One region of the Shewanella sp. SG44-6 genome, then DNA from elsewhere that is predicted to be linked to it. Evidence: predicted binding sites of a transcription regulator. Region 1 holds the regulator's gene; the other holds the start of a gene.
The links. Region 1 encodes FliA, which starts transcription of late flagellar genes. Its sites were predicted from a motif close to CTAAAGNTNNNNNNNNNNNNGCCGATA; they were not measured.

Region 2: the regulator FliA is predicted to act here: its motif matches at 1,536-1,562, upstream of pomA (flagellar motor protein PomA).

Annotation. Positions count from the first base shown of each region.
Region 1 covers NZ_JACJER010000019.1:730-9,782, forward strand. Annotated here, with positions in the region: gene fliR (flagellar biosynthetic protein FliR) at 1-219, shown strand, start outside; gene flhB (flagellar biosynthesis protein FlhB) at 229-1,362, shown strand; gene flhA (flagellar biosynthesis protein FlhA) at 1,500-3,599, shown strand; gene flhF (flagellar biosynthesis protein FlhF) at 3,629-5,014, shown strand; gene H5185_RS05430 (MinD/ParA family protein) at 5,019-5,900, shown strand; gene H5185_RS05435 (RNA polymerase sigma factor FliA) at 5,893-6,612, shown strand; gene cheY (chemotaxis response regulator CheY) at 6,657-7,040, shown strand; gene H5185_RS05445 (protein phosphatase CheZ) at 7,054-7,791, shown strand; gene H5185_RS05450 (chemotaxis protein CheA) at 7,807-9,053, shown strand, end outside.
Region 2 covers NZ_JACJER010000040.1:20,612-23,791, reverse strand. Annotated here, with positions in the region: gene dxs (1-deoxy-D-xylulose-5-phosphate synthase) at 1-226, opposite strand, end outside; gene ispA ((2E,6E)-farnesyl diphosphate synthase) at 249-1,130, opposite strand; gene xseB (exodeoxyribonuclease VII small subunit) at 1,169-1,405, opposite strand; gene pomA (flagellar motor protein PomA) at 1,743-2,510, shown strand; gene H5185_RS09335 (flagellar motor protein MotB) at 2,514-3,180, shown strand, end outside.

The DNA of each region.
Region 1 (9,053 bases):
CTAATCAATTTATCCTTTGGTGTGATGACTCGTGCATCGCCGCAATTAAATATTTTTTCGATTGGTTTTCCGGTCACTATGGTTAGCGGTTTATTGATTTTATGGTTAACGCTAGCCCCGATCATGGCGCATTTTGATGAGGTGTGGTTAGCTGCACAGCTGCTAATGTGTGATCTACTGCTACTTCAATGTCAAATTGATGGCTCAGTGGTTTTTTAGGGAGCATAGATGGCAGAAAATGATAGCAGTCAAGAACGCACCGAGGAACCTACAGGGAGGCGACTTGATCAAGCGCGTGAAAAAGGTCAAGTCGCCCGCTCTAAAGAGTTAGGTACTGCAGCTGTATTGCTTGCTGCATCGATAGGGTTTTCGATGACAGGACCTGCTATCGCCAAAAGTCTCTACACCATTATGAAGCAAGTGTTTTCAATGGAACGCGATCAAATTTTTGATACTAATTCCATGTTTCGGGTTTGGGGCGTTGTTGGCAATGAGCTTGCTTGGCCGTTGATCAGCTTTATTGCTTTATTGGCATTCGTGTCTTTTCTGGGGAATATTGCCTTAGGCGGTATGTCTTTTTCAGTCAAAGCCTTTATGCCAAAAGGTAGTAAAATGAATCCGATGAGTGGCTTTAAACGCATGTTTGGTACTCAAGCCTTAGTTGAACTTACAAAGGGTATCGCTAAATTTTCTGTGGTAGCGTTATCTGCATATTTCCTTCTTAGTTTTTATTTCTATGATATTTTGACTCTGTCTAGCGATCATCTTCCTGGTAATGTTTATCACGCCTTAGATTTGTTGATTTGGATGTTTATTTTACTGTGTAGCTCTATGCTATTGATTGTTGTTATTGATGTGCCATTTCAAATTTGGAATCATAACAAACAGTTAAAAATGACCAAGCAAGAAGTAAAAGATGAATATAAAGACACTGAAGGTAAGCCTGAAGTTAAAGGCCGCATAAGACAAATGCAGCAAGAGCTGGCGCAACGACGCATGATGACTGAGGTACCTAATGCTGATGTTATCGTGGTCAACCCAGAGCACTATGCTGTGGCGGTTAAATACGATGTAAGTCGTTCTTCTGCCCCCTTTTTAATCGCTAAAGGGGTCGACGATGTTGCTTTTAAAATACGTGAAATTGCTCGTGAACATAATGTTGCTATTGTTTCTGCTCCACCACTTGCCCGTGCTATTTACCACACAACTAAAATAGACCAGCAAGTTCCAGAAGGCCTATTTACTGCAGTAGCACAAATACTCGCGTATGTTTTTCAGCTAAGACAATATCAAAAAGGCAAAGGTCGTCGGCCTAAACCCATTCCTATTAATCAACCTATTCCTGATGATTTAAAACATTAATCAACCCTATATCAGTCAAATCGCGACATTATGAATGATGCTATAACTAATAGTGGCTTAGTTTTTGCTTTGTAGATTTATTAGCGTCAAATAAAAACATAGTATTTCGCAATAGACTATACAAAGGGTTCCCCTCTATGGATGCAAAAGCAGCTTTCGGGCAGTTTAAACAAATAAGACCATCGACATTTAAAGGTATCGGTACACCTTTATTGGTACTTGCTGCGCTTGGGATGGTAGTTTTACCCATTCCTGCTTTTTTACTCGATATCCTATTTTCATTCAATATCGCGTTAGCATTAGTTGTGTTACTTGTTGCTATTTATTCAGACAGACCCCTTGATTTTGCTGCATTTCCGACAGTCTTACTGGTTGCTACTTTATTAAGACTCGCGCTTAACGTTGCCTCCACCCGTATTGTATTGCTCGAAGGTCATAATGGTGGTGATGCTGCGGGTAAAGTGATTGAAGCCTTTGGTTCTGTAGTTATTGGCGGAAACTATGCGGTTGGTTTAGTGGTGTTCATTATTCTTATTATCATTAACTTTGCTGTGGTAACTAAAGGTGCGGGGCGTATTGCTGAGGTGAGTGCTCGATTTACCTTGGATGCTATGCCGGGTAAGCAAATGGCCATTGATGCTGATTTAAATGCTGGCACCTTAACCCAAGACCAGGCGCGTATTCGCCGTGCTGAAGTGACTCGTGAAGCCGACTTTTATGGTGCGATGGACGGTGCTTCAAAGTTCGTTAAAGGTGATGCTATCGCCGGTATTATGATTCTTGTCATCAATATACTCGGTGGCTTTGTGATTGGTATCGTTCAGCATGACCTTGATTTTTCTAGTGCAGTAGAAATTTATACTTTGCTGACCATCGGTGATGGCTTGGTTGCGCAAATTCCCGGTTTATTATTATCAATTGCAGCCGCGTTAATGGTAACGCGTCAAAATGAATCTGGTGATATGGGCCAAATGATGTTTAGTCAGATGTTTGACAGTCACAAATCATTAGCCATTGCTGCTGGGTTACTGTTTATCATGGGTATTGTGCCTGGAATGCCTCATGTGGCATTTTTGACCTTCGCATTTATTACTGCTGGTGCAGCGTACTTTGTCTACAAGCGGAATGTTGACAAAAAACAAGCGGCACTGACACTGGCGACCAAAGGGCCAGTAGAAGCTAGAGATAAAGAACCTAAAGAGTTAAGTTGGGATGATGTGCGCCATGTTGATACTATCGGTCTGGAAGTGGGATATCGGTTAATTCCATTGGTTGATAAGTCTCAGGGTGGTGAGTTATTAGGCCGAATTAAAGGTGTGCGTAAAAAATTGTCACAAGAATTAGGTTTTTTAGTGCCAGCGGTGCATATTCGTGACAATCTAGACTTATCGCCAAATGCATATCGTATTTCCTTAATGGGTGTGGTGGTAGGTGAGGCTGAAGTTAGACATGATTGTGAGCTAGCGATCAATCCTGGTCAGGTTTACGGTAAGCTTGACGGTATTGACACCCGAGACCCCGCTTTTGGTTTAGAGGCGGTGTGGATCACACCAGAACAACGTGAACATGCACAAACATTAGGTTATACCGTCGTCGATACCGCAACGGTTGTGGCAACGCATATTAGTCAGTTATTGAGTAATAATGCAGCCAAACTATTAGGTTATGAAGAAGTGCAGCAGTTAATGGATATGCTGAGCAAGAACTCGCCTAAATTAGTCGATGGTTTTGTGCCTGATATTATGCCGTTGGGTTCGGTTGTTAAAGTCATGCAAAACTTACTTAACGAAGGTGTCTCGGTTCGTGATTTACGCACCATAGTGCAGACATTATTAGAGTACGGCACCAAGAGTAATGATACCGAAGTCTTAACTGCAGCAGTGCGTATAGCGCTAAAACGCATGATAGTACAAGAAATCTCTGGGCCTGAACTTGAAATACCTGTCATTACATTGGCGCCAGAGTTGGAACAAATGTTGCATAAGTCTATGCAGGCGACTGGCGGTGAAGGACCGAATATTGAACCCGGCCTTGCAGAACGCATGCAGCAGTCATTGTTAGATGCTGCACAGAAGCAAGAAATGGTAGGGCAACCAGCCATTTTATTGACCTCTGGTATGTTGAGGTCAACGCTGTCCAGATTTGTTAAATACACTATTCCAAATTTACGAGTGATTTCTTATCAAGAAATACCCGATGAGAAACAAATTAGAATTGTTTCTGCTGTTGGCCAATAGTGATAACGTCAGTTTATTGAGGTGCATAAGTGAAAATTAAACGATTTTTTGCCAAAGATATGCGCGAAGCATTGGCTCAAGTAAAAGAGACCTTAGGCTCTGACGCTGTCATTATGTCAAATAAAAAAGTAGCAGGTGGAATCGAAATTGTCGCCGCAGTCGATTATGATGAACCTAAGGCTTCTATTGCATCGCAAGCGCCAACGACTAGCTTTATGGATGTCAGTGAGGATCGCGTCTCAATAGGCGCTAAGCCTGTAATGAAAGCTCAATCTAAGGTAAATCCGCCACCGGAAGCAGATTCTCTTCAAGCATTGCTTGAAAAACAGCATAATCGCATGAAACAACAGATGTCTGTTCGCCAAGATGAACCTGAATTACCTGAGTGGGCGCGTCAATTACAAGGGGCAAAGACAGCTAAGCCTACATCGACGTTAAAAGCGCCGGTCGCGCCTGAACACGCTAAAAAAACCAATAGAAATCAATCTGATGATATGGACGCGTTACGTGAAGAAATGGCTTCATTACGTAACTTATTGACTCATCAAGTGTCATCGTTAATGAAAGACCAAAAAAAGCGTACCGATCCAGTTGGTGCTATGCTTGAAAGTAAATTGATTGCCGCAGAGTTTTCTCCTGCAGTTGCTGCTAAACTAGCAGGATTGAGTCAACATTATACGCCAGCCGACTTGGTAAGAGCGCTACCGCAAAGCTTAGCTAACTTACTCGATAACCAAGGTGATGATATTGTCAAACGTGGTGGTGTGGTCGCTTTTGTTGGCCCAACAGGTGTAGGTAAGACGACTTCTTTAGCTAAAATAGCAGCTCGATTTGCTGCCCATCATGGCCCCGAGCAGGTGGCATTGATTACCACAGATCATTATCGTATTGGTGCCTATGAGCAATTAGCAACTTATGGCAAAATAATGGGCTGTCCGGTGAAGCAAGCACATGATTTAGCCGAATTAGAACAAATTCTTTATCAATTTAGGAATCGTAAGTTAGTATTAATCGATACCGCCGGTATGGGGCAGCGAGATATGCGCTTATATCAGCAACTTGATAATTTGACGGCAAATAGTAGGATCCCCATTCGGAGTTACTTAGTCTTGTCAGCGACAGGCCAGCGCCGTGTCTTACAAGATGCTGTAGAACATTTTAAACGTATTCCATTAGCGGGTGCGATTTTAACAAAATTAGATGAATCAATATCAATTGCAGGTGCATTGAGCGTATTGATTCAAAATGAGTTACCATTAAGCTATGTTACTGACGGTCAACGTGTTCCTGAGGACATGAAAGTCGCAGATACACTAGAGCTAGCCAAGAAAGCTCTCGCGGCGTTAAATGAAACTGAACAACAATTATCACAAGACACAGTGTGGTCTAATGACACAGCCTATGCATTTGAGTAAAGATATGACTCGGGATCAAGCAAGTGGTTTACGTATGATGAATCATCCAAATAACGATAAAGTTAAAGTAATTGCCGTATCCGGTGGTAAAGGCGGAGTTGGTAAAACAAGTGTGTCAATTAATACTGCGGTAGCATTAGCCGAAAAGGGCAAACGTGTATTAGTACTTGATGCCGATTTAGGTTTAGCCAATGTCGATGTGATGCTCGGGATACGTGCTGAGAAAAATTTATCTCATGTTTTGTCAGGTGATGCCGAATTAGATGACATCATTGTACGCGGACCCAAAGGTATCGGTATTGTTCCTGCTACATCAGGTTCACAAGCGATGGTTGAATTGACACCAGCACAACATGCCGGCTTGATCCGTGCATTTAGTGAAATGCGGACTCAGTTTGATATTTTAATTGTTGATACTGCTGCCGGTATATCAGATATGGTGCTGAGTTTTTCTCGTGCATCACAAGATGTATTAATTGTGGTTTGTGACGAACCAACATCGATTACCGATGCTTATGCGTTAATTAAGATACTAAGTCGTGAACATGGTGTGTTCCACTTCAAAATTGTGGCAAATATGGTACGTAGTTTACGAGAAGGTATGGAATTATTTGCTAAACTCAGTAAAGTGACAGATAGATTTCTAGATGTTGCATTGGAGTTGGTGGCAACCATTCCCTTTGATGAGAATTTACGTAAAGCAGTTCGTAAACAAAAACTAGTCGTTGAGGCTTATCCTAAATCACCTTCAGCCATTGCTTACCACGGATTAGCCAATAAAATTATGACTTGGCCTGTGCCACAGCAACCCGGTGGTCATTTAGAATTTTTTGTTGAACGTCTTGTACAACGTAAGCCGATACAAGAAGGAAGAACGGGTGAATAAAGCCGCAGCGTATACTCAGTTCGATAACAAAACGTCTATCATTGAACAGTATGCACCGTTGGTAAAAAGAATTGCTCATCATATGCTGGCAAGATTACCAGCATCGGTGCAACTTGATGACCTGTTACAAGCTGGAATGATGGGGTTGCTTGAGGCCTCATCAAAATTTGATAACAGCAAAGGTGCTAAGTTTGAAACTTTTGCTGGCATTAGAATTCGTGGAGCGATGATAGATGAAATTCGTCGTGGTGATTGGGTTCCACGCTCAGTTCACCGTAATAATCGTCGAGTTGCACAAGTAATTGATGAATTAGAGCAACAGCTTGGTCGTGATGCTTATGATACTGAAATTGCTGAAAAGCTTGAAATGTCGCTCGATGAGTACCATCATATCTTAAATGATGTTTCTGTTGGTAAAATCATAGGCATAGAAGATCTTGGTGTTTCGCAAGATGTGTTAATCACAGATAATGAATCGCCAGATGAGGCCTTTGACTCGCTTGCTGAAATTCAATTCCAATCTGCATTGGTTGAAGCAATTAAGACATTGCCAGAAAGAGATGCGTTAGTGTTGTCGTTATATTACAACGAAGCATTAAATTTAAAAGAAATCGGTGCCATCCTTGATGTTAGTGAATCGCGTGTAAGCCAGATATTAAGTCAGGCAATGCTCAGATTAAAAGCTAAACTCAAGCATTGGACACAAGAATAATAACTTATTTAGAGCAAACGAGTGTCAGCTCACCGGAGGAAACCTTGGACAAGAATATGAAGATTCTTATTGTTGACGATTTTTCAACAATGAGGCGTATCATTAAGAACTTGTTGCGAGATTTGGGATTTAATAATACCCAAGAAGCAGATGATGGCTCAACAGCCCTACCTATGTTACAAAAAGGCGATTTTGATTTTGTAGTAACAGACTGGAACATGCCTGGAATGCAAGGTATTGATTTACTTAGAGCAATCCGTGCAGATGATTCGTTAAAGCATTTACCCGTATTGATGGTAACCGCAGAAGCCAAGCGTGAACAAATTATTGCTGCAGCGCAAGCTGGGGTAAATGGTTATGTGGTAAAGCCTTTCACCGCCGCAACGTTAAAAGAAAAGTTAGATAAAATCTTTGAACGACTCGCATAAGCAAGGATAAGTCATGCAGGCATCAATATCGGGGTTAATCACTCTCGAACAGGCCCAAGAACTTGTTGAATTGCTTACCTTAGGTCAGCAAGATAAAGCTGATGACGTCATCAGGGAGCTTGCTACACCATTGCAGCGTGAGCTTTTTGAAGAAGTGGGTAAGTTAACTCGACAACTTCATAGTGCATTAAAAGATTTTCAAATTGATAACCGTTTATCTGAATTAGCCAATACCGAAATTCCGGATGCTAAAGAAAGATTAAACTACGTTATCGATATGACAGAGCAAGCTGCTAATAAAACCATGGATGCAGTTGAAGAATGTCTACCTTTGGCCGATACCATTATCAGTAATATTCAATCAGTAACGCCAATGTGGGATAAATTGATGCGTCGTGACATCGAGTTGGGTGAGTTTAAATCACTTTGCCATGATGTTCAGCAGTTTATGTTACACAGTGAAAATGATTGTAATCGTCTTCGAGAGCTATTAAATCAAATTTTAATGGCGCAAGACTTCCAAGACTTAACTGGCCAAATGATCCGTCGAGTGATTGATTTAGTTCGTGAAGTAGAAAGTAATTTAGTTTCAATGCTAACGGTGTTTGGTGATCATATTACTGAGTCATCGCCAACGATAAACGATAATAAAATAGAAGCAGAAGGCCCCATCATGAATGCAGAACTGCGTGAAGATGTGGTGACAGGTCAGGATGAAGTAGACGATCTGCTATCAAGTCTGGGTTTCTAATTAGGAGTCAATTTAATGTCCTTTGATGTTGATGAAGAGATACTCCAGGACTTTTTAATTGAAGCTGGTGAGATTTTAGAGCTTCTACAAGAGCAGCTAGTTGCCCTTGAAAATAATCCTGATGACAGTGATTTACTTAATGCTATTTTCCGTGGATTTCATACTGTCAAAGGCGGAGCTGGTTTTTTAAGCTTAAAGCCGATGGTTGACGTGTGTCATGAAGCTGAAAATACGTTCGATTTATTGCGCACCGGAAAACGTGGCGTAAATGCAGAATTAATGGATATTATTTTGCAAGCGGTCGACGCCATTAATACAATGTTTGCTCAAACTCAACAGGGACAAGAACAAGACCCTGCCGATCCAATGCTACTTGCGAAACTCAAATTATTAAGCTCAGGTGCGCCATTACCCTCAGAGATGTCGGCTGCAGAACTTGAACCTATCGAAAATGTAGTTGAGGTTAACGAGCCTGAAGTTATTGAAGATGTGAGTTCTTTTACGGCAGAAACGTCTGATTCTGGCAGCATTGATGAAATTGATGAGTTAGAATTTGAAGCCTTGCTTGATGCCTTACACGGTTCAGGTAACAGTCCTGTTGCATCTAAATCTTCTGCAATAAAGAAAGACAATATTGACTCAAAACCAGCACCAGCAAAAAGCAGTGACGAAATTACCGATGACGAATTTGAAGCACTCTTAGATGAGTTACACGGCTCAGGTTCATTTAAAGCCAAAGACGAACCAGTGGTTGCCGCTAAACCTGCAAGTACACCAGTTGCTCAACCCGCAGTAGACTCAGATGAAATCACCGACGATGAGTTTGAACGTCTTTTAGATGAATTACACGGTAAAGGCACTGCCCCAGTAGCGAAAGTGCAATCAACTCCGGTTGCTGCAGAATCTGCTAAAGTGGTTACTCCTCCACCGGCAGCAAAACCCGCTCCGACTCCAGTTGCTAAGCCAGTTATGCCATCGACTCCAGCCGTTGTGCCAAAAGTTGAACCCTTAGCAGATAAAGCCCCAGTCAAAGCGTCGTCTGTGCCACAAGGTGAAACCACAGTTCGCGTAGATACCGCTCGTTTAGATCAAATCATGAATATGGTTGGTGAATTGGTATTAGTCCGTAATCGACTGGTGAGCTTAGGCATTAATCGTGAAGACGAGGAAATGTCAAAAGCACTTGCTAACCTTGATTTGGTGACCGCTGATTTACAAGGTGCGGTGATGAAGACGCGCATGCAACCTATCAAGAAAGTATT
Region 2 (3,180 bases), on a different contig from region 1:
AAATTAATCGATCGAATGGGGTATTGTAGACGTAATGAAGTGCCACAGTTAATTCAACTGTGCCTAAGCCAGAAGCGAAATGTCCGCTAGAAATACCAACAGACTGAAGTAAGAACTGTCTGAGTTCATCAGACACTTGTGGAAGTAAACCTTGAGGTAACTTCCTCAATTCTTCTGGTGTATTAGCTTTTGCTAGTACTGGGAATTTAGAAATATCGAAGCTCATAGCGAGATTGTCTGACTCTTTATTATAATCTTCGCTCAATAATGTAGTGGGCGAAGTCTGCAATTAACTGGCTATTGTATGGTAATTTAGTCAGCGCTGATAGTGCATCTTGTATTAGTTGTTCTGCACAGGCTTTGGCACCATCGAGACCAAGTAGTTTCGGAAAAGTGCTTTTATTCGATTGCTGATCGCTGCCTTGGGGTTTTCCTAGCTCTTCAGTGCTTGCGGTGATATCTAAAATATCATCCTGAACTTGAAAAGCTAATCCAAGCGTGTGAGCGTATTTCATCATGAGTTGATAGTGCTCATCGGGTATATCTGCAGCAATCAACGCGAGCTCTACGGCACAAGTAATCAACGCACCGGTTTTTTTATTATGTAATTCGGTTAATCTTTCTATATTGATACTGTGATCGGTAGCACTAAGATCAATTGCTTGTCCACCACACATGCCCTGGTACCCAGAGGCTTTGGCAAGTGCTCTCACCATGGCGATTTGCTGCTTTGGGTGTAAGTCATTGCTCGGAGCGGTGATAATTTCAAACGCTAATGTTTGAAGTGCGTCTCCAGCAAGAATTGCAGTGGCTTCATTAAAGGCAACATGTACCGTGGGTTGACCACGACGAAGTGCGTCGTTGTCCATAGCCGGTAAGTCATCATGTATTAAAGAATATGCATGAATACATTCAATGGCTGCGGCAGCTTTATCCAGCGCATTGATATTGACACCCAGCATATCACCGACACTGTAGACCAAAAATGGTCTAATGCGTTTACCGCCTAATAATGCCCCATGCAGCATGGCTGCTTTTAAATCTGGGGCGGCATCATCAAGCAAAGTTAAATGCTCGTTAAGAGTAACATTAACGCGCTTTTGGTATGTTGTTATCGCTTCAGCTAACACGTATCAAGACCTATTATTTAATACACACTCTGTGACGATTATTCACTTTCAACAGTGAATGGCACAAATTCAGCATCATCTTCATTTAGTAATATAGAGACTTTTTGCTGTGCTTGTTCAAGTTTTGCTTGGCTTTGTCTGACTAACTTAATACCACGCTCAAATTGTTTAAGCGCGTCATCCAGAGACACTTCGCCTTGCTCTAAATGAGCAACAATGGTTTCAAGTTCAGTTAATGATTGTTCAAAACTGAGGTTTTCTGGTTTTTTTGCCACAATTAATATTCCTTTCATTACGCGAGTGACAAGGTATATCAGCCCAGCGTATCGGTCAAATACAGTCGCTGGATATTTGCTCAACAGCACGCTTTGTTATTGAATTTTGTTTAGAATGTGCAAAAACAAGCTAAACTTGAGCCGAGTTTGTCCGATAACAAGTCATAATTTAAAATTGATAGCATAAAATAGTATTGAAACTGTTGCTGTAATACATAACGATGGGCAATATAGTTAAGCAACAATATGCCCCGTTGTTCAGGTTATACAGTATGTGCTCACAGCACGATAAAGCGGCACAAATAGGCAGCGCAATGACTGCGATTGAGGAGAGGTTGTGGATTTAGCTACCCTAATAGGTATTATTGGTGCTTTTGCATTTATTATTGGTGCGATGGTGACTAGTGGTGGTATCGGATTATTTATCGATGTACCGTCAATTTTGATTGTTGTTGCTGGCTCATTATTTGTTGTGATGATGAAATTTAACCTAAAACAATTTTTAGGTTCGATAAAGATTGGCATGAAAGCCTTCATGTTCAAATTAGACAAACCTGAAGATTTAATCGAACAAGCTGTCACCATGGCTGATGCAGCCCGTAAAGGGGGCTTCTTAGCATTAGAAGAGGCGGTTATAACTAACAGCTTTATGCAGAAAGCTGTCGATATGTTGGTTGATGGCCATGATGGCGATGTCGTGCGTAATGCGCTAGAAAAAGACATTACCTTGACAGAAGAGCGGCATAAAACCGGTATTGGCATTTTTAAAGCTATGGGTGATGTAGCCCCTGCAATGGGAATGATTGGTACACTTGTCGGCTTGGTGGCGATGTTATCTAACATGGATGATCCTAAATCCATTGGGCCATCAATGGCGGTCGCTTTGTTAACGACACTTTATGGCGCAGTGATCGCCAACATGATCGCTATCCCAATGGCGGATAAATTATCATTACGTATGAACGAAGAATTGCTTAATCGTAATCTTATTATGGATGCGGTATTAGCTATTCAAGATGGACAAAATCCACGGGTGATCGAAGGCTTCCTGAAGAATTATTTGGCTGAAAAATTAAGAAAAATCGATACAACGGACGGAGAGTAACTCATGGCTAAGGCCAAGTGTGATTGTCCACCAGCAGGCGCCCCCATGTGGCTTGCCACCTTTGCAGACTTAATGTCATTGCTTATGTGCTTCTTCGTGTTGTTATTAGCGTTCTCTGAAATGGACGTGATGAAATTTAAGCAGATTGCCGGTTCAATGAAGTATGCATTTGGGGTACAAAACAAAGTTGAAGTAAAAGATATCCCCAAAGGCACCTCTGTTATTGCATTGGAATTTCGCCCTGGTCGACCCGATCCCACGCCTATTGAGATCATTAATCAACAGACTAATGAAATGACTCAACCAACCATAGAATATCAGGCCGGTGAAGATGACAATGCTGGTGGAACCCAAAAACAAAGCGGTGAACAGCGTGGCGGTAATGCCGCAGCAACAGCGCAGCAAGAAGCTGAAGCTGTTAAAAAAGATGCTGCATCTTCACAAGAAAATATTAACGAGCAAGTTAAGAAAATGGCTGAAAAGCTTAATGAAGAAATCGTCGATGGTGCGATTGAAATTGAGTCTTTAGGTCAGCAAATTATTATCCGTATTCGTGAAAAAGGCTCGTTTGCATCTGGTTCTGGCTTTTTACAACCTAAGTTCAAACCCATAGTGCGATCGATTGGTGAATTATTAAAAGATGTTCCCGGGGTGATTACGGTATCCGGTC